DNA from 2 places in the Bacillus songklensis genome. Region 1 is predicted to be linked to the other one. Evidence: a T-box and tRNA genes for the amino acid it is inferred to sense, from the RefSeq annotation. Region 1 holds a T-box; the other holds one or more tRNA genes.
The links. The T-box of region 1 lies ahead of ACFOU2_RS06020 (valine--tRNA ligase). A T-box ahead of a tRNA ligase gene usually reads a tRNA of that ligase, here a tRNA-Val.
Positions count from the first base shown of each region.

Region 2: it encodes a tRNA-Val, which carries the amino acid that the T-box ahead of ACFOU2_RS06020 (valine--tRNA ligase) is inferred to sense. The anticodon was not compared.

Region 1 covers NZ_JBHRZT010000020.1:589,817-599,397, forward strand. The annotation lists gene ACFOU2_RS06020 (valine--tRNA ligase) at 1-1,658, opposite strand, end outside; T-box leader at 1,702-1,975, opposite strand; gene ACFOU2_RS06025 (hypothetical protein) at 2,150-2,341, shown strand; gene ysxE (spore coat protein YsxE) at 2,551-3,603, opposite strand; gene spoVID (stage VI sporulation protein D) at 3,689-5,059, opposite strand; gene hemL (glutamate-1-semialdehyde 2,1-aminomutase) at 5,368-6,657, opposite strand; gene hemB (porphobilinogen synthase) at 6,679-7,662, opposite strand; gene ACFOU2_RS06050 (uroporphyrinogen-III synthase) at 7,659-8,468, opposite strand; gene hemC (hydroxymethylbilane synthase) at 8,468-9,400, opposite strand; gene ACFOU2_RS06060 (cytochrome C assembly family protein) at 9,414-9,581, opposite strand, start outside.
Region 2 covers NZ_JBHRZT010000052.1:400,196-409,776, reverse strand. The annotation lists gene ACFOU2_RS13380 (LacI family DNA-binding transcriptional regulator) at 192-1,193, opposite strand; gene ACFOU2_RS13375 (helix-turn-helix domain-containing protein) at 1,951-2,214, opposite strand; tRNA gene ACFOU2_RS13370 (tRNA-Val) at 2,553-2,625, opposite strand; partial or broken gene ACFOU2_RS13365 (DsbA family oxidoreductase) at 2,760-2,858, shown strand; gene ACFOU2_RS13360 (arylamine N-acetyltransferase family protein) at 2,870-3,610, shown strand; gene ACFOU2_RS13355 (hypothetical protein) at 3,750-4,397, opposite strand; gene ACFOU2_RS13350 (GNAT family N-acetyltransferase) at 4,523-5,011, shown strand; gene ACFOU2_RS13345 (phosphatidylglycerophosphatase A family protein) at 5,039-5,572, opposite strand; gene ACFOU2_RS13340 (alpha/beta hydrolase) at 5,809-6,537, shown strand; gene ACFOU2_RS13335 (YjcG family protein) at 6,613-7,125, shown strand; gene ACFOU2_RS13330 (GNAT family N-acetyltransferase) at 7,131-7,553, shown strand; gene ACFOU2_RS13325 (DUF421 domain-containing protein) at 7,836-8,513, shown strand; gene ACFOU2_RS13320 (hypothetical protein) at 8,697-8,972, opposite strand; gene ACFOU2_RS13315 (ATP-dependent helicase) at 9,192-9,581, shown strand, end outside.

The DNA.
Region 1 (9,581 bases):
AAGAAGTAGCGCAGTGAGTCTGCCCCGTATTGATCGATGACTTCCATCGGATCAACGCCGTTTCCGAGAGACTTACTCATTTTGCGTCCTTGCGCATCACGTACAAGGCCGTGGATTAATACATCCTTGAATGGACGCTTTCCTGTAAACTCAAGTCCTTGGAAAATCATACGTGATACCCAGAAGAAGATGATATCGTAACCTGTTACTAACACATCTGTAGGATAGAAACGTTGATAATCCGGAGACTCTGTTTCAGGCCAGCCCATTGTTGAAAACGGCCATAATGCGGAACTGAACCATGTGTCTAATACGTCAGAGTCTTGCTCCCAGTTTTCAATGTCTGACGGCGGCTCATGATCAACGTATACTTCACCTGTTTCTTTATGATACCAGGCCGGAATGCGATGTCCCCACCATAATTGACGAGAAATACACCAATCACGAATGTTTTCCATCCAATGTAAATATGTTTTCTCGAAACGATCCGGTACGAAGTTTACTTTTTCATCTGCCGATTTTTGAAGCTCGACCGCCGCATCTGCCAATGGCTGCATTTTCACGAACCATTGCGTAGAAAGATATGGTTCTACAACGGCACCGCTGCGCTCGCTATGGCCGACAGAATGCATATGGTCTTCAATTTTGAATAACACGCCTTCTTCTTGAAGATCTTTCACGATTTGCTTACGGCATTCAAAACGATCCATCCCCTCATATTTGCCAGCTTTTTCGTTCATTGTACCGTCCGGATTCATGATAAGAATACGCTCCAAGTCATGACGGTTTCCGATTTCAAAGTCATTCGGGTCATGAGCTGGTGTAATTTTAACAGCACCTGAACCGAATTCCATATCCACATAGTCATCGCCTACGATAGGAATTTCGCGGCCTGTAATTGGGAGAATGACCTTTTTGCCGATTAGATGTTTATAGCGCTCGTCTTCCGGGTGAACCGCAACAGCCGTATCACCAAGCATTGTTTCAGGACGCGTTGTGGCAATCTCAATATGTCCTGAACCATCCGCTAATGGATAACGCATATGATAGAACGCACCTTGTACGTCTTTGTAAATAACTTCGATATCTGATAACGCCGTTTTCGTCGCAGGATCCCAGTTGATGATGTACTCGCCGCGGTAGATTAACCCTTTTTTATAAAGGGTCACGAATACTTCACGTACCGCTTTTGACAATCCTTCATCTAATGTAAAACGTTCACGCGAATAGTCTAAGCCAAGACCTAACTTTGCCCATTGTGCGCGAATATGGGATGCGTATTCTTCCTTCCATTTCCATGTTTCTTCAACAAATTTCTCACGGCCTAAGTCATACCGTGTTTTTCCTTCATTGCGAAGCTTCTCTTCTACTTTTGCTTGTGTCGCGATACCTGCATGGTCCATACCAGGAAGCCACAGTACATCATAGCCTTGCATGCGTTTCATACGTGTCACGATGTCTTGCAGCGTTGTATCCCACGCGTGTCCTAAGTGAAGTTTCCCTGTTACGTTTGGCGGCGGAATGACGATCGTATACGGTTGTTTTTCTGGATCGCTTGTTGCTTCAAAAAACTTTCCATCAAGCCAGTATTGATAACGATTGGACTCAACGGATTTCGGATCATATTTCGTTGACATGGTGATTTCCTTTTCTGCCATCTTCTTAACCTCCATCTAAAAATAAAAAACTCCTTCCATCACATAAAAGGACGAAAGGAGTGAGTTTCGCGGTACCACCTTTTTTCATAAGCCATATGTAGATACAATGAAGCCTATGCACTTAAACAGATAACGGCCTGTTTCCGTCTTTTTCTACTGGTGCCCTTGGTGGATACTTGATTCAGTTCCTGCAGACATGTTCGTAAAAGCTGCTCATGGGCGACCTTCAAGCGTGACCAACCTAAGAAGTCTCACAGCCAAGGACCTCTCTTTCTGAAGGCGTGCACTGCCCTACTCTTCCCAATCGATGCATTTTCTTTTAAAAAGTCTCGTAACTATACTATATGAAAAATCTATTAATCGTCAATATTATTATCCATTTTTTTAGCATTGTATTCACGTTCTTGAAAAATTGATTCAAAAATCACCATGTCGAATCACTCATCATACGATAAACTAAGCTAATTTTAAAGGAGAAAGGAAGGAAGGAAATGAGAAAGCGTTTTAACTCATATAAATTTCAAAAATGGACGCGTAATGCCACTGCCGTTTGCGCTCAATTCATTATTCCGCTCACCATTTTCCAGGCAGTTCGGACCATCTTCTTTCCGACAACATTTGACGTTTTATTGTTAACGCTGCTTGTCATTTTGGCGGCTGCCATTTATCTAGAATGGGTATAAGAAAAGCGAAGGCGACTGTTCAACCATACAGTAGGTTGGCAGACTAGAATCGCGACGCCCTGTACTTCGGAGCTTCTGACAAGGGAACCGCTTTTTGGTTCCGCAGGAAGAAGCGAAATTACCGTAGGGACTGGCTCGTGCAGCTGGACAATTTCAAAGCGCAATTTATGCTTTATTATAAATAAAAAACAAGCCATCCATAACCAAGGTTATGAATTGGCTTGTGCTTGTGCAGCCTGCTCGGCAGCTGCTTTCTTTTGTTGCTCTGCTTGCATGATTCTCGTGAGCAGCTGCTCAATATTTTTCATATGCCAGTAAGAGGACACTAACGTTTGAACGTGCTTCATCTCGGTTTGTGCCCCACGTTCGTTCCGGTATTGGTCCACCGCTCTTACAATCAATTCCGGGAAAGCCATATAACAATAAAACAATAACAATTCTTCTTCCCTCAGCGAAAAATGCTGCTGATACGTTGTAAACCATTCATAATTTTCATAGCTTTGAATGGGATATGTTTTAAAAACCCTAAAGTAAAAAGGCATCAAATCATAAATAGGAGAAGCTTCTCTCGCTTTCTCAAAATTGATAAAATAGCCTGTTCCGTTTTCATCATAGATAAAGTGTTTAGAAGATAGCTTCCCATGAATTGTGACAAGGCGTGCTTTTTCTTTCTCCTTCATTTTTTCATACCATTCATCCAGTTTTGAACGTGCAAATCCCAGCGCTTGGGAACATTCATTATAAAACATGCAAAAATACAATTCAAATGGGGACATATACAATTTTTGCTCACACTCTGTTACGTATTTTTCCAAATCTTCTTTGCGATCATCCCATTGTTTGCCTAATAGTTCATAGTGTCTTTTGACATCCTCTTGTTTTAAGCCCACTTCATGCAATGTCAATGAATGAAGCTGCGCCAACTCTTGGAACAATTTATGGTAGCGAATGTCCCGTTCTTCTTTCGGATCATTCGGGAGCCATGGCGTTAAGTAATAAGCATGTGTTCCTTCATATACAATATACTGTCCATCCTGTGTGCGATAAGGCTGCACCATTTTCATAAAGCCTTTTTGCGAAAGTCCCCCGATTGTTTGAATAAAGTGGGTACCTTGTCTTGAAGAAACGTCCAGCCTTTTCAATGCAAATACACCCTGCTGAGTATACACCTTTTTCAGTCTTCCATAGTCTTCCACATAATCGACCTTTAAACGATACGGATTTAACAGCTCTTGATAATCAATAACAGATTCGTATCCCACTCTCTTTCCCTCATTTTATGAAAAGTCTTAGAAAAGAAGGAGAGGCCGAGCAATAAAATGGATGCTCGACACTCACACAACTGGCTTATCGCTTCACTGCGATCGGTATATTTAAAATCATTCCCTCTTCCACACTATGTTCATCTTCAAGATTATTCACGCGAATCAAATTTTGGACATTTATGTCGTAACGTTCCGCAATTTTCTCGAGTGAATCTCCATTTTGGACAATGCATATTTTAAGCGGTGAGAAATCTTCCTCCGCATTTTTTGAGAATAACTGAGTTAAATACAGTGCATTTTCATTACGAACAGGTTTTTCTTCTTGTTCCTCCTCCGGTTGGGCTTTGGCGGAGCCTGCGTATTGTTTATACGCTTCTTCTCTCGATTGTGCTTCTTCCTGCTCTTGTTGTGCCCGGAGAGGAACCATATTTTTTGCTCTTAATTCAATAGCGGGAGCTTCCGCTTGTTCTTCCTCACCAGAAGTTTCTTGTTTGACTTCAGTCTCAAGCGGCTCATAAGCTTCTTCCTCTTGTGGATTAGAGGTTGGAAAATAGGAAGGCGAAGTCGCCTCAACTTCAGAAGAATGACCGCGTGCCTGGACCTCAACCTCTTCTCTCCCAGCGGAACTCTCTTTTTTCACTTCAACCTCTTCTCTCTCTGCAGAGCTCTCTTTTTTCACTCCAATCTCTTCTCTCTCTGCAAAGCTCTCTTTTTTCATTCCAATCTCTTCTCTCTCTGCAAAGCTCTCTTTTTTCATTCCAATCTCTTCTCTCTCTGCAGAGTTCTCTTTTTTCACTTCAATCTCCAATGGCTCATAAATCTCTTCTTCTTGTGGATCAGAAGATGAAAAATAGGAAAACGGAGTCATATTTCTTTCAGAAGTATCAGAGCGTACCTCTTCCTCATACTCGTCACTTTGTCGGTACAGTGGTTCAAATTCAAACTGGGCGCTTTCTTCTTGCTGCTCTTCGAACTCCTCTTGTTGGTCTTCTGTTTCTTCTACACGGGCTACACTTTGCTGCTCACCATACAAACCGGTAATGGCCAGATCAGCTGTCAAACTTAAGCAGCTTTCCTGTGGTAAATCGTAATCAAACATGTCGATGGAAACGTACAAATCCTCCATATTTTGAATACGATTTTTTGGAATCGTAATATCCAGCGGAAAACGATGATAAAATTCTGATAAACCGTCCTCACGAAACATCACGTCTTGTACTTGCTTGCCGCTTGTATATTCACGTAAAGATTGCTCTTCATTGTCGTTTTGGGCAATTTTATATTCCCCTGATAATATTAATGCTCCACGGATGGACACATATTGTTCGTCTTCTTCGATGGAGATATCTGGATCCAATGAGATGGATAATAGTTCGCTAACTTCCTGTCCCTTTTGGAACCAAATGGACTCTTCAACTGAAAAACGTAGGCAAGATAGATTGTCCTGTGTCAACTTCTCCTCCTCCTTTCAAAACATCTGCGAATTGTCGATGTCATTACAACGTATGACCGTGTTCTTCTAATTATGTATATAAATTTCCTGCGATTTCGTAAAACGTCGGTATCTATACGAATCCATATAAAGAATTGAGCATAAGCAAAAAATGCTCATGTTCAATTCTTTACTCATAAAAAAAGGTCTATCCCTCAGTCCCGGATAGACCACCCAAAAGTGTTTTTCATCTTTTTATTTTCATACGAAACGGCTCTGCTCTGTCGATTTATTCCTGGAGACGAGTGAACAGAGAAACCCCTATTCACTTATCCCCTGATAACAGCAAATGCCTTCTCTGCTGCTTGAATCGTTTTTTCAATGTCTTCATCGCTGTGGGCAGTTGAAAGGAATAACCCTTCAAATTGTGACGGCGGTAAGAATACCCCGTTATTCGCCATTTCACGGTAGTATGTCGCAAAATAGTCCAAGTTCGATGTTTTCGCTTTTTCATAGTTGATAACCTCTTCATTTGTAAAGAAGAAGCCAATCATCGAACCTGCGCGATTTACTGTATGAGGAATCTCGTATTTAGAAGCTGCTGCTGTTAATCCTTCTTCTAGACGGTCTGCTTTGCGTCCGAATTCCTGATAAGAAGCAGGCGTCAATTGAACAAGCGTTTCATAACCAGCTGTCATTGCCAATGGATTCCCTGATAATGTTCCGGCTTGATAAATTGGTCCGCTTGGAGCGATGCGCTCCATGATTTCAGCTTTGCCACCGTATGCCCCAACTGGCAGACCGCCGCCGATTACTTTTCCTAAACATGTTAAATCAGGTGTGACACCAAAGTAATCTTGAGCACATTGATAATCTACACGGAAGCCAGTCATCACTTCATCAAAAATCAATAAAGCTCCGTATTGTTCAGTAAGGCTGCGCAGACCTTGCAAAAAGCCAGAAAGCGGAGGGACAACACCCATATTGCCCGCTACAGGCTCCACAATGATCCCTGCAATCTCTTCCCCAAATTGCTCAAATGCGTACTTCACACCTTCTAAATCGTTATAAGGAACGGTAATCGTGTTTTGTGCTACTCCTTCAGGAACACCAGGGCTGTCCGGTAAACCAAGTGTTGCCACACCCGATCCCGCTTTAATAAGCAAAGAGTCGCCATGACCGTGGTAACAGCCTTCAAATTTCAAGATTTTATTACGTCCTGTATAACCGCGTGCTAAACGAAGCGCGCTCATTGTCGCTTCTGTACCTGAACTCACCATACGCACGATTTCAATGGAAGGGACACGTTCAATCACAAGTTTTGCCAGCTCATTTTCTGTTAGTGTCGGTGCGCCGAAGCTTGTCCCGAACTCCGTCACTTTTTTAAGTGCTTCCACTACACGTTCGTTTGCGTGGCCGTGAATAAGCGGTCCCCATGAAAGCACATAGTCGATATACTCGTTTCCGTCAATATCATAAATCTTTGAACCTTTTCCGCGCGCCATAAAAATCGGATTCATCTTCACGGATTTAAACGCGCGAACAGGGCTGTTTACTCCGCCAGGCATTAATTGTTTCGCTTCAAGGAAAGCCGCTTTTGATTTTTCGTAGCTTCGCATTATAATACCCCTTTTATTTCATTATTGTTTGTCAGACAACCAGCGAGCAACATCTTTTGCATGATACGTAATAATTAAATCTGTTCCGGCGCGCTTCATGCCCGTCAACATTTCTAGAACAATCGCTTTTTCGTCAATCCAGCCGTTCGCTGCTGCCGCTTTAATCATGGAGTATTCACCGCTCACATTGTAGGCAACGACTGGCAGATTGAAGTTGTTTCTCACATCACGCACGATATCCAAATAAGATAAAGCCGGTTTTACAATCAAGAAGTCTGCCCCTTCTGCTGCATCCGACTCCGCTTCACGCAATGCTTCCAAGCGGTTTGCCGGATCCATCTGATATGTTTTGCGGTCCCCAAATTCCGGTGTAGATTCAGCTGCCTCACGGAAAGGACCGTAGAAAGCAGAAGCGTATTTAACCGCATAAGACATAATTGGCACATCTTCAAAGCCTGCCTCATCTAAGCCATGGCGGATTGCTGCCACGAAACCGTCCATCATATTGGATGGAGCGATAATATCAGCGCCTGCTTTCGCCTGGCTGACAGCCGTTTTGGCGAGCAAGTCAAGAGATTCGTCATTTAATACCTTTTCTCCTGCCACAACACCACAATGTCCATGGCTTGTATATTCACATAAGCATGTATCGGCAATAACCACTACCTCAGGGTAACGGTCCTTAATTCGGCGAGTGGCTTCTTGAACAATGCCATGATCATGATAGGCTCCGGACCCAACTTCATCTTTCTCAGCCGGGACACCGAAAACCATCACTGATTTGATACCTAGTTCTACAATTTCCTTCATTTCCTCATCCAACAAATCTAATGAAACTTGCTCAACGCCAGGCATGGATTGAACAACATTGCGTTTATTCTCACCTTCAATCACAAAAATCGGGTAAATGAAATCTTCCTTATGTAAATGTGTTTCACGCACAAGAGAGCGCATGCTCGCAGAACTGCGTAAACGACGATGACGTGTAAATTGTAAATCTTTCATTGCTTTTCCTCCTTACTTTCCTGCTTGAACCAAAAATGATGATTCAATACTTCTATCATACCACTTATCGTATATTGTTGTGGAATAAGATACTCAGTAATCCCGAATGATTCAGCCGTTTCCGCTGTAATCGGGCCGATACACACAATAGGACAACCTTTTATAAGTGACAGCCACGGCAAATCGCTGACCATCTCCACAAAGAAACTCACGGTCGAGGAGCTTGTAAATGTAATAGCATCAAGATTGCCGGCTGTAAGCAGTTCTCTTAATTGCTGTTTAACTGAATCATTAGGAACCGTTTCGTATACGATAAGTTCTCCGACTTCATAGCCATGTTCCTCTAACCCCTCTTTAATAACTGTTCGGGCCAAATTCCCCCGTACAATTAAAATCCGTTCCCCTTGATGTAGACAAGGCAAAAGGGATTCCAATAAGTTTTCCGCTACATATTGTTCCGGAACGACAGCCGCTTTTAGGCCATGTTTCTTTAACTCCAGTTCTGTTTTCCTTCCAACAACTGCTATCTTTAGTTTGTTCAAGATTTTTTCGTTTATATGATATTTTTGAAGAAGCTCCATTAAAAATGAGACGCCGTTTTGACTCGTTAGAATAAGCCACTGAAATGTATGTAACTCCTTTAACACTTTCATAGAATCTTCATTGTCGATCAGCTGAAACGAGAGTAAAGGCATTTCAACAGGAATGCCTCCTTCTTCTTTAATGAGCTTGGAGAAGGTGGATGCTTGCCTGGAGCCCCGTGTGACCAAAATTTTCTTTAAAAAAAGAGGAGCGTTGCCACTCATCACTTGTCAAGCTCCTCTTTCACACGTTCAATTAATTGTTTGGCTCCACGCTCAGTTAAACGTCTTGCGGCTTCATATCCAAGTTCGGTTGGATTTGTGCCTGTTAATTGTTCTTTGTAAATGATGGAACCATCCGGTGCTGCCACTAACGCTGTTAGCTGTACTTCATTCTCATTCAGCATTTGAGCATATCCCGCAATCGGAACTTGGCATCCGCCCTCCATTTTATGAAGAAAAGCCCGCTCAGCTTGAACTGCCTTGTTCGTCGTCTCATCATTCAGCTCATTTAATAATTGAAGTAACTCCTGGTCATCCTCACGACATTCAATCGAAAGGGCACCTTGACCGACCGCAGGAACACTCAATTCTGGATCTAAATATTCTGTGACAATCTCTTTTGTCCACCCCATTCTTGCAAGTCCTGCCGCTGCTAAAATAATGGCATCATAGTCCTCGTTTTTCAGCTTTTCAAGACGGGTGTCGATGTTGCCGCGAATCCACTTAATCGTTAAGTCCGAACGCTTCGCCAACAATTGAGCACTTCTGCGCAAGCTACTTGTCCCAATGACAGCCCCGCTTGGAAGCTCCGCAAATTTCTCTCCATTTTTAGAAATTAACACATCGCGATGGTCTTCACGAGGTGGAACACATCCAATCATTAGGCCTTCAGGCAGTACAGCCGGCATATCCTTCATACTGTGAACGGCCATATCAATTTCTTTATTTAACATTGCCTGTTCGATTTCTTTTACGAATAATCCCTTCCCGCCTACTTTTGAAAGGGTAACATTCAGGATTTGGTCTCCTTTTGTCACGATTTCTTTCACTTCAAATTCGCACGGAGCCCCCAGTTTTTTCAATTGATTGATGACCCAGTGTGTTTGGGTTAACGCTAATTTACTTCTGCGAGAGCCCACGATAATTTTTCGCATCTATTTCACCTCGTTATGAATACCAAATGTGGAAATTTGAGAGACTTCCAAATAGGAAAAAGTTAATAAGCAAAACTAAAAAAAGAGCCATATTCCACGTGGCAATTACTTTTCCTTGTAGACCTTTCCCTACACGCACATATAAATAAATGCTGTAAACGAACAAAACCAGGAATGAGCC
Region 2 (9,581 bases), on a different contig from region 1:
TAGAAGATACTGACACTCTATGTTTCTCTCAAATGATTTTTGCCTCAGAACCATGCTGGAATCCTATTAATTGTAAGGAACTCACGATTAATAAGAGATGTAACCGATTACAATCTGTTATAAAAGAAGATTTACCCTTATTTTTTCTTGAAAGGTAATTTGTTGCACTTCCAAAAGGAGGTTTTATCTTCTTATAAAATACGTTTAGAGCACGAATCCCGTATAATCAGTCGATCCTCTAATATATATTGATTTTTCTCTACTTCTTCCTTATTCATTAATCTTAACAGTAATTCCATTGCTTTGGTCCCTATCTCAAAAGCCGGCTGCTCAATAGTTGTGAGAGCTGGTTCAATAATGGATGAAAATTTTATATCGTCAAATCCCATAACCGAAAGATCATGAGGAACACGTAATCCCTTTGACTTTGCAGCTTTTAGGACTCCAAAAGCCATTTCATCATTAGCCACAAATACTGCTGTCGGGGGATTGTTAAGAGCTAAAAATTTCATCATCATATTAAAACCGCTTTCATAAGAGAAATCGCCTTCTTGTACCAAAATGGGCTCAACCATAAGATTGTACTGAGCCATCGCCTGGCAATATCCCTTTAATCGATCCTGTCCCAACACACCACCGAGAGGGCCCGATATAAACCCTATTCTCTTATGCCCCAGATTAATCAAATGTTCGGTTGCCTTTCGAGCACCACTCACATTATCAATGGAAACGGTCGGAATGTTTGAGCCTTCTATATATTCACATGCAAGGACTACTGGATATTCGAGAGCCATGTCTTCTACTATCTTCGATTCCATTCTTGCTGTTAGTAAAACCAGCCCATCCGCTTTTTTTTGGCGGAGTATGTTTAAGTACCCGTTTTCATCTTCGACACCATTGCCCGCATCCACAAGCAGAACCTGATATCCGTTTGCCACCGCTACAGACTCTATCCCTCTTAGGACCTTAGAAAAGAAGGTGTTCGTAATATCCGGGACAACGACTAGGATGGTTTTTGTTTCTGACCTTCTTAGCTGACGGGCTAATACATTCGGCTGATAGTTTAATTCTCTAATTGCTTCTCTTACTTTTTCGATTGTTTCTTCTTTTACAGTGTCAGGCTTACTTAACACTCTCGATACTGTAGCAGTAGAAACATTTGCCTTTTTTGCCACATCTTTAATTCTCACCATTTGACGACTCTCTTTTCCTTTTATTTATCTGTGAATTTATTGTAATCGATTACAATTTAGATTTCAACTCTCTTTTAGAGAATTTTCGGTTCTGGTGCAAAACCTTCAAGACGATTGCAATTGACCTCTAAATCTTGGACATACTGATACTATGACTCTATACGAGGTGTGTGATCGGTATGGAAAAACAAAACGTGTCGAAAGTTTCCGGCGCATGTCTATCTTGTGCATCGTGTAGGAAAAATGTAAAGCAGCGTATAGTGTTTACGTTGCACTATGCCGCACTAAATCGGAAGTTTTCGGAACTCAATTTGCGGAAAAATGACGGCTTTCTTCTTAAGCAGTCTGCACATAATTCACACAATGAATAACAGCGATTCCAATTCAGAATAGATAAAATCAACTAGGCATATTATCATATTTCAGCGAATGTTGTATTATATAAATGCAATCAATTTTTTTCTCTAGCTAATTGAGTTAGCCCTGTAACCATATGTTTTTCCAAAAAAGGAGTGACGCACTTTGTATGCGTTGCTTCTTTTTTTGCTTTCACCGGTAGATTAAACGAGTAGAATTTTCTGAAATAACGTATTGTCAGTTAATGGCGGATATAGTACATAGTAATGAATTGGATTTTGCCTAATCACCGCCATCTTCGCCTTTAATATGCGCTAGAAATAGCCGTTAAATGTCGACATCACTTTACCGATCTTCTGCGAAAATATCGTCTCTTTAAACGCACTGATTACATCGCTCACTAAATCCTCGACCGGTTTGTTAACACCTTTGCGTCGATGAGCAATAATAGCCCGATACCACAAACGATAAAATAGACATTGTGGCCGTTGCCGCCGCCCTTTCTGACCGTTGCCCGGCGTTCAATCACACCGTAAGATTCCAGTAGCTTTAATGCACGTTGAACAGTACGCTTAGCAATCTCGGTTAGCTGAGCGATGGTATCCACCTTTAAGAACGCTGCGCCAACGATTTTGCAGGCGTAACGGGATAAAGTTTTGAGCACGCTGATAAGCTTAGTGTATAGTAATCTTTCTTATTCCGAAGTGTCCCTTTCGCTAGTCCTTCTGCTTCTTTAGCAAGTACGTACACGTCGAAAAGATCATCCCAACAGTGAGTCGCTCTATCTCTATCTCTATCTCTATCTGTGTTGTAGTATTTGCGGAATAATTTTGCGCGCCTTTTTGATTGTCGAATTTTAGACAAAATAAAAACGCCCCCTTATATCCGGTTGAATATAAGAGGGCGCCATTCTTTTCCGCTAGGGACCGCCACACTTTTTACGTAATCCCAACGGTTAATCTAAACGAAAAAGCCCGTCATTACGGGCTTCTTACAGCGTAATGATTCCGACTGGGTTCGAACCAGCGACCTCTACCCTGTCAAGGTAGCGCTCTCCCAGCTGAGCTACGGAATCGTAATATTATGTCACTGATATTATTATATGTATGGACTGGCCCCATGTCAATCCTCTTTTTCAGTTTATCGAAATAGAAAATACATATTCGTATTTGTTACACTATCCTTAGTGAAAACCTAAGGAAGAGCATTATAACTGTTAAGATTCGCATGTATTCTGATTTTGTGTCCCCGTTTTGTTTTGTCGGGGAGGCACCATCGAAAGAGGCCGTGAAAGGAAAGGATGTAGAGGAGAAATGTTCATGAGCAAAGAGGTATATTTGGCGCGGTTTCACGCCGAAAAGAGAAACGATGTCACCCTTGACTATTTACGTTATTTGCAGGAGCAGCACATGCTTCAAATCCCTTTTGAAAATTTGGATGTTATGTACAAAACACCGATTGTATTAGATATGACACGGTTTTATGAAAAGATTGCGGAACGCCATCGCGGAGGGTTTTGCTATGAGCTGAACAGTTTGTTTTGCTGGCTGCTAACAGAACTTGGGTTTAAAGCCCATTTAATTGCAGGGACGGTTCAAAAAGAAGACGGATCTTGGGCGCTGAAAGAGAGCCATGCGACCACCCTTGTGCATCTTGATCAGCCTTACCTTACTGATGTCGGGTTTGGTGATTCTGTCCGTAAGCCGATTCCATTAACCGGTGAAACGGTCGAAGATGTGAGCGGAGTGTATCGCGTTCATCAATTGGATGATATCACGTATGACTTGCAAAAACATGAAAACGGCTGGAAAACCAAATACCGCTTTACCATCGAAGAAAAGCTGCTTGAGCAATTTGCTCCGATGTGTGAATTCAACCAAATATCCCCCCACTCACCGTTTACGAAAACGAACTTGACGACCATCGCAACAAAAACGGGACGGATTACATTGTCAGGTGTTACTTTAACGATAACGAACGGTGAGAAAAAAGAGAAGCAAGAAGTGAGCGAAAAAGACATTCCCGCTCTGCTCCAAACACATTTTCATATCTCCTTATAATATTAAAGTCCCATTTTCTCAATAAATCACGAAAAATGATTCTTAATGAAAGGACCCCTCACCGAATCCCTTGGTTTTGCAGGATTTTCATGACGCGTCCTTCCAAGAGGATGACCCAAGTGGTATGCTGGGTCATCCTCTAATGTCTGATAAATGATAGTCTGGCCGGTTCCATCGTCGTATCTTTAAATTCGTAGTCGACTTGAAATGTTCCTAAATACTCCCCTTTGGCATTTTTTAGTAAAGCTTTAGCCAATAATTGATCGCCTTTTACCTCATAAACAACAAACGACTCAACAGACAGCTTGGGGGGCTGTGATTCATTTTCCAGTTTCAGCACATCTTTACCATTTAGCTGTACATGAAAATCTCCCTTTTTCTTATAATATTTCACTTGTTGAAGCAAAACCGTCCGCGCATCGTTGACGAAAATTTCTTCCACAACTTGTTCCCCGTTTTCATGGATCTTCAATATTTTCGGTTCATTTAAATAAAGGGCTTTATCCCGTTTTTTCGGAAGCAGTACGATCACTTCCTCCACTCCATCATGGTCCACATCGATCGTCTGCATCTTTGGCTTCGCATTCACCATATTGGTGCTTGACCACTCCGGAAATGCCATTTTTCTGTTCCCAATGTGCAGCTCAAAACCTTGATAACGGTTCCCTTGCCCGTCTGCATGCAAGGAAATATGCTGATTGGGAATGTTGGCCATTTCACTCGCTCCGACTGAAGCAGGCTGAGCAAACAAGAAGGCAGCCATGACAAAAATCCATCCCTTTTTCACCCGAATTCATCCTCCGTTTACACTTTTTTCTTAGTATGAAATCCTCCTCTTGATTTTATGCAGCAAACCATTGACATCCATACTGCATATGATGAAGAAGCACACAAAATTCGAGGCGGGTTAGAATGATGGGAGTATTATATCGCAAAGCAAACATTTATGATTATAACGGAATTTTATTTGTGTTAAGGGAGGCTGATCAGCTGCATACAGAGGCAGTGCCGGATATGTTTCCCGCAGACCAGGTATCGATGCCCCCGTATACGTTTCAATCGTATGTTTCCAGCCCCTCCAATGTTGTCATCGTGGCCGAGCTGAATGGGTACATTATCGGTTACTCATTTGCCCAGCTTTATTACACGTCCTCTCCTTCAGGAGGAGAAGAGCGCTGCAGTGCCTTCATTGATTTTTTTGGAGTCAAAAAGGAATACCATGGGCTGGGCATTGCTTTGGGGTTATTCGAGCAAACGAAAAAATGGGCGCAAAAAAAGAAAGCTGATTTTCTTCAGCTGAATGTTTGGCATTTCAATAAGCGCGCCATCCGCTTTTATGAAAAACAAGGCATGGAGCCGGTAAGTGTTCTGATGCATTTGCCATTAAAAAGAGGGGGCTGAATCGAAAGGCCTCCTCCTTTTCATTTCTTATTTTGCCAGCGGTTCTTCATTTCGCTCCAACTCGTCACGATAGCGGTGGGCAATGCGACTTGCGGCACTTGCCGCTACACTTGCCACTAAATCATCAAGAAATGTGTGCACACAATTTTCTTTTTTCTCATTCAATTTATGAATAATCCCGATTTTACATTTATCTAAATGACCGAATGTCGTAACGCCGATGCTTCCGTATGTTAAAACCGCCCCAAGTGCAATGGTTTCATCCACGCCGAACAGGCCCTCGTCCTGCTCTACAATGGATTGCAGCGGTTCGGATAATTTCTTTTGTTCAGCAAGCTTGTCCAACTCAATACCGACTAAAAGCGCGTGCTGAATTTCACGTTTTTGCAGCACCCGTTCTACACTCTCGGCACATTCTTTTACCGTTAACCCTTCATTATAAGGGGCTTGCATTTCGTAAACAATTTCTGCAATATCCCAAATGGCCACACCGCGTTCTTCTAATAAAGTTAACGTCGCTTCTAATACATCTTTACTTGGTACAAATGTTTTTTCCATCATTTCGCTCATTTCGCTCTCCCCTTTTCCTCTGTCGTTATTTCTAGCATGACACATGTTTTCTTTCATGCCAACTGCCCCGCCTTGCTTTTTACGAGAAATTAAGAAAATATTAATAATTAGTATACAATTGTTATTTCACACAACAATCAATTTACAAACAAGACTTTTTTCAGACAGACATTGACTTTTTAGTTGTGCTAAAATAAAGATAACGCTTTCAAACGGTGGGGGTTTACATGGAGAAAAAGATTGGACAAACAGAGGAACTTTCATTTTACAGTGCTGAATTAGATGAAACCATTTCGTTAATCGTTTATTTGCCCGCTTCCTTTTCGCCGCTTTATAAATATTCGTTACTGCTTGCACAAGACGGCCAGGATTATTACACACTGGGCCGAATGCCGCGTCTAATCGAGCACCTGTTGGATCAAGGCAGTATTCCCAACACGATATTTGTGGGGATCCCTTATCGATCCATCGAAGATCGGAGGGAGAAATATCACCCGGACGGGGCTAAACAAAATGTTTATATTCGTTTTTTAGCCCATGAACTCGTTCCTTTTTTAGATTCCCGGTATCCCACATATCAAATGGGGCAATCGCGCATTTTAATGGGAGATTCGCTCGCAGGCACGGTCTCATTAAAAGCGGCTCTTACATATCCTCATACGTTTGGAAAGGTCATTATGCAGTCACCGTTTGTTAATGATCATTTGCTGGATCAAGTAAAAGCGTTTAAACATCCTTCACTGCTTGAGATGTACCATATAATCGGGCAGCAAGAAACGGGCGTCCGGTTGACAAATGGGACCATATGCGATTTTTTAACGCCAAACCGTGAACTCCACCGCTTACTGGATGAAAAACGATTTAACGTTTTATATGAGGAGTTTGCGGGAAACCACTCCTGGACATACTGGCAGCCTGATTTAAAAAGGGCATTGAGCAGCATGCTGTCCATCTAATGTTTTTTCATTATATTGTTTTTAGAAAATTTGTTATAATTAGTTTAATTCACATACTTTGAGGAGGGAAACTCGATGAAATTTGGGGTTGTTATATTTCCATCAAAAAAATTGCAAGATGCAGCAAATGCTTACCGTAAACGCTATGATAAGCATTATGCCTTGATTGCGCCGCATCTTACGCTAAAAGAAGTATTTGAAGCGTCAGAAAGCGAAGTAACGGAAATTGCAAAAGAGCTGACCAGGGTTGCCAAAAATACAAAACCGTTTGGGCTACACGTGACAAAAGTGAGCTCCTTCTCTCCTGTAAATAATGTTCTTTATTTTAAAATAGAGAAAAATGAAGAACTCGAAGCTTTATATCGTAACTTACACAGCGGTTCACTTGAGCAGCAAACTCCTTATTCCTTTGTGCCGCACATTACAATTGGCCAAGGTCTATCGGATGATGAGCACCTTGATGTATACAGCCAATTAAAGCTTGTCGATGTATCACACAGCGAAGTAGTGGATCGCTTCCACTTAATGTATCAATTAGAAAATGAGACATGGACAGTTTATGAAACATTTCTTTTTGGAAAGGAATAATGTCATTGAATATTAAAGTAGTTGCCACAGAACAAGAACTTCAAGATGCATTTTATGTTCGCAAACAAGTATTTGTGGAAGAACAGCAAGTTCCTCTTGAAGAAGAAATCGATCAGTTTGAAGATGAAGCTGTTCATGTTGTGCTATACGATGAACAGCAACCGGTAGGAGCCGGCCGTTTTCGCGTAGTGGATGGATATGGAAAAGTGGAACGTATCTGTGTCATGCCTTCTCACCGTAAAAGCGGAGCCGGGAAAATCATTATGATGGAGATGGAGAACCTCGCCCACGGGAAGGATCTTCATAAACTAAAGTTGAATGCCCAAACACATGCAGAAGGTTTTTATGAAAAACTCGGCTACAAAACCGTGTCCGGGGAATTTTTGGATGCAGGAATTCCGCATGTCACGATGGTAAAAGAATTGTAAGTGACAACACTGACCCGCAAAGGTCAAATCCAGTTTTTGAAAAGCGGAGCTAGACAATTCCAACATGCAATCTAGGCTTTCTTATATAAGAAAAATTTTTAAAAATGGGTTGTCATATTAACCGTTCATTTTACTGTCATTTCATGACGATCCATACGTGAGGGTATGTGAAAACCACAAAAGCAGTTGGTTTTCACATACCCTCTTTTTCTTTTTTTTATTCGTCATAAAAATAGCTATTACGTACAAAGCTATATAGTAACTACTTAGTTTAGGAGAATGATTATGGATTTTGTACGTATTGGGGTTGAGTTGTTCGTTGGTTTCATCAGCTTGTTTTTATTAACGAAGCTGCTTGGCAAAATGACCATTACCCAAATTACGACATTCGATTTTATTTCAGCTCTCGTCCTCGGGGAACTTGTGGGAAATGCGTTGTATGATCATAAAACCGGGTTGACAGACATTTTATTTGCGGTCGTGTTCTGGGGGGTTTTAATGTTCGGTACAGAGATTTTAACACAAAAAAACTTGAGGGTCCGCTCCCTTTTAGAAGGAAGGCCGGCTATCATCATCCACAAAGGGAGAATTCGTTATAAAGAGATGAAGAAAAATCATTTGGATATTAGTCAGCTTCAACACTTGTTGCGGGCAAAGGATGCCTTTTCTATTCGCGAAGTGGAGTATGCCATTTTAGAAACAGACGGAACCGTGAGCGTGTTAAAAAAGTCTGATTATGCGTCTCCTACAAAGGCTGATCATAAAATGCCCAATAAACAGCCTGTCCTCCCCATTACCTTCATCAGTGACGGACAGCTATTAAAGGAAAACTTAAAAGAAAGCGGGTTTGATGAAACATGGCTGCAAAAAGAGCTGCACAAAAAAGGAATCCGTAACTACTCCCAGGTCATGTACGCCGAATGGGAGGATGGAGATTCCTTGCATGTAGAGAAATATTAGAGAGGATTTACCCATAGGGGGGCAGTTTGCTTCACTTCCAAAACAGCTGCACGGCATACGCACTAATCGCTGTTCAAAACAACAATAATGCCGTGCATCTCGCAAACTATATGTATGAATGTTTCTTTGCTGTATCCTTCAGGCTGTTCACGAAGGATACTTTTTATTTTCCCAAGATTCCTACTAAATCGTTTCATTGATTAACCGGCCTTTTCCGGTCAGTTGCGCAAACATTTCTTCTACTTTTTCCCTTGTGTAAGCTTTTCGCTTCGATAACGTTTTTTCCACTTTTACACCATGATCGCGAGCAAAGTCAAAAGGTGTATGCGGACTGTTTAACTTAGACTCGATTTTTGTCTTCATGACACTTGAAAACTTTTGATATTGATGCTTAACAGGAACCGTTCGATTAGCATATTGAGTATATTGTTCATGATGAATCGGTAAGATATAACCCATGTTTTTCTCCTCCTTTATGCTCTCTTCAACTTCTTTACCTTTTATATCTTGATTTTCAAACAATTTTTCGAGGTCTTTTACTATAAGATACGTTTTGATATGATAGTTTTTGACTGTTTAACGAAAAAATTTTTACGTTCATGATAGGGAAAACCACTTTTATCTCTCAATTTTTCACATTTTGTCTACTCAATAGAGGAAAGGAGGGGGACATCATTGATGAAACATGCAGTATATAAAAAGAAGAAAATAGATTTGGCTCTTCTTGGACGCGAGCAATACCAATTTATCTATGAAACCGGTCTAAGGGGAGAGGTAACCTGTGAACAGTGTGGTGAACAGGTGCGTTTATACCTGGGTATTGAACAGCCTCCTCATTTTTATCATGCGACAATTCCGCATATTCGAATAGAATGTGAAGGACATGAGGTTACGGAAATACGTTCGCAAACGGATATGAATACGCAAGAGGAGTATGTGGAACGAAACGGATTTCGTCTTCCTAAATCACGTAACATTCAGGCGCAATCTCATAAAAATTCCATGCAATGGAAAAATTCAATTTCCATTGAGCTTCTTCCTTCTTTTAAAAAGCGGGTTTTTACGACA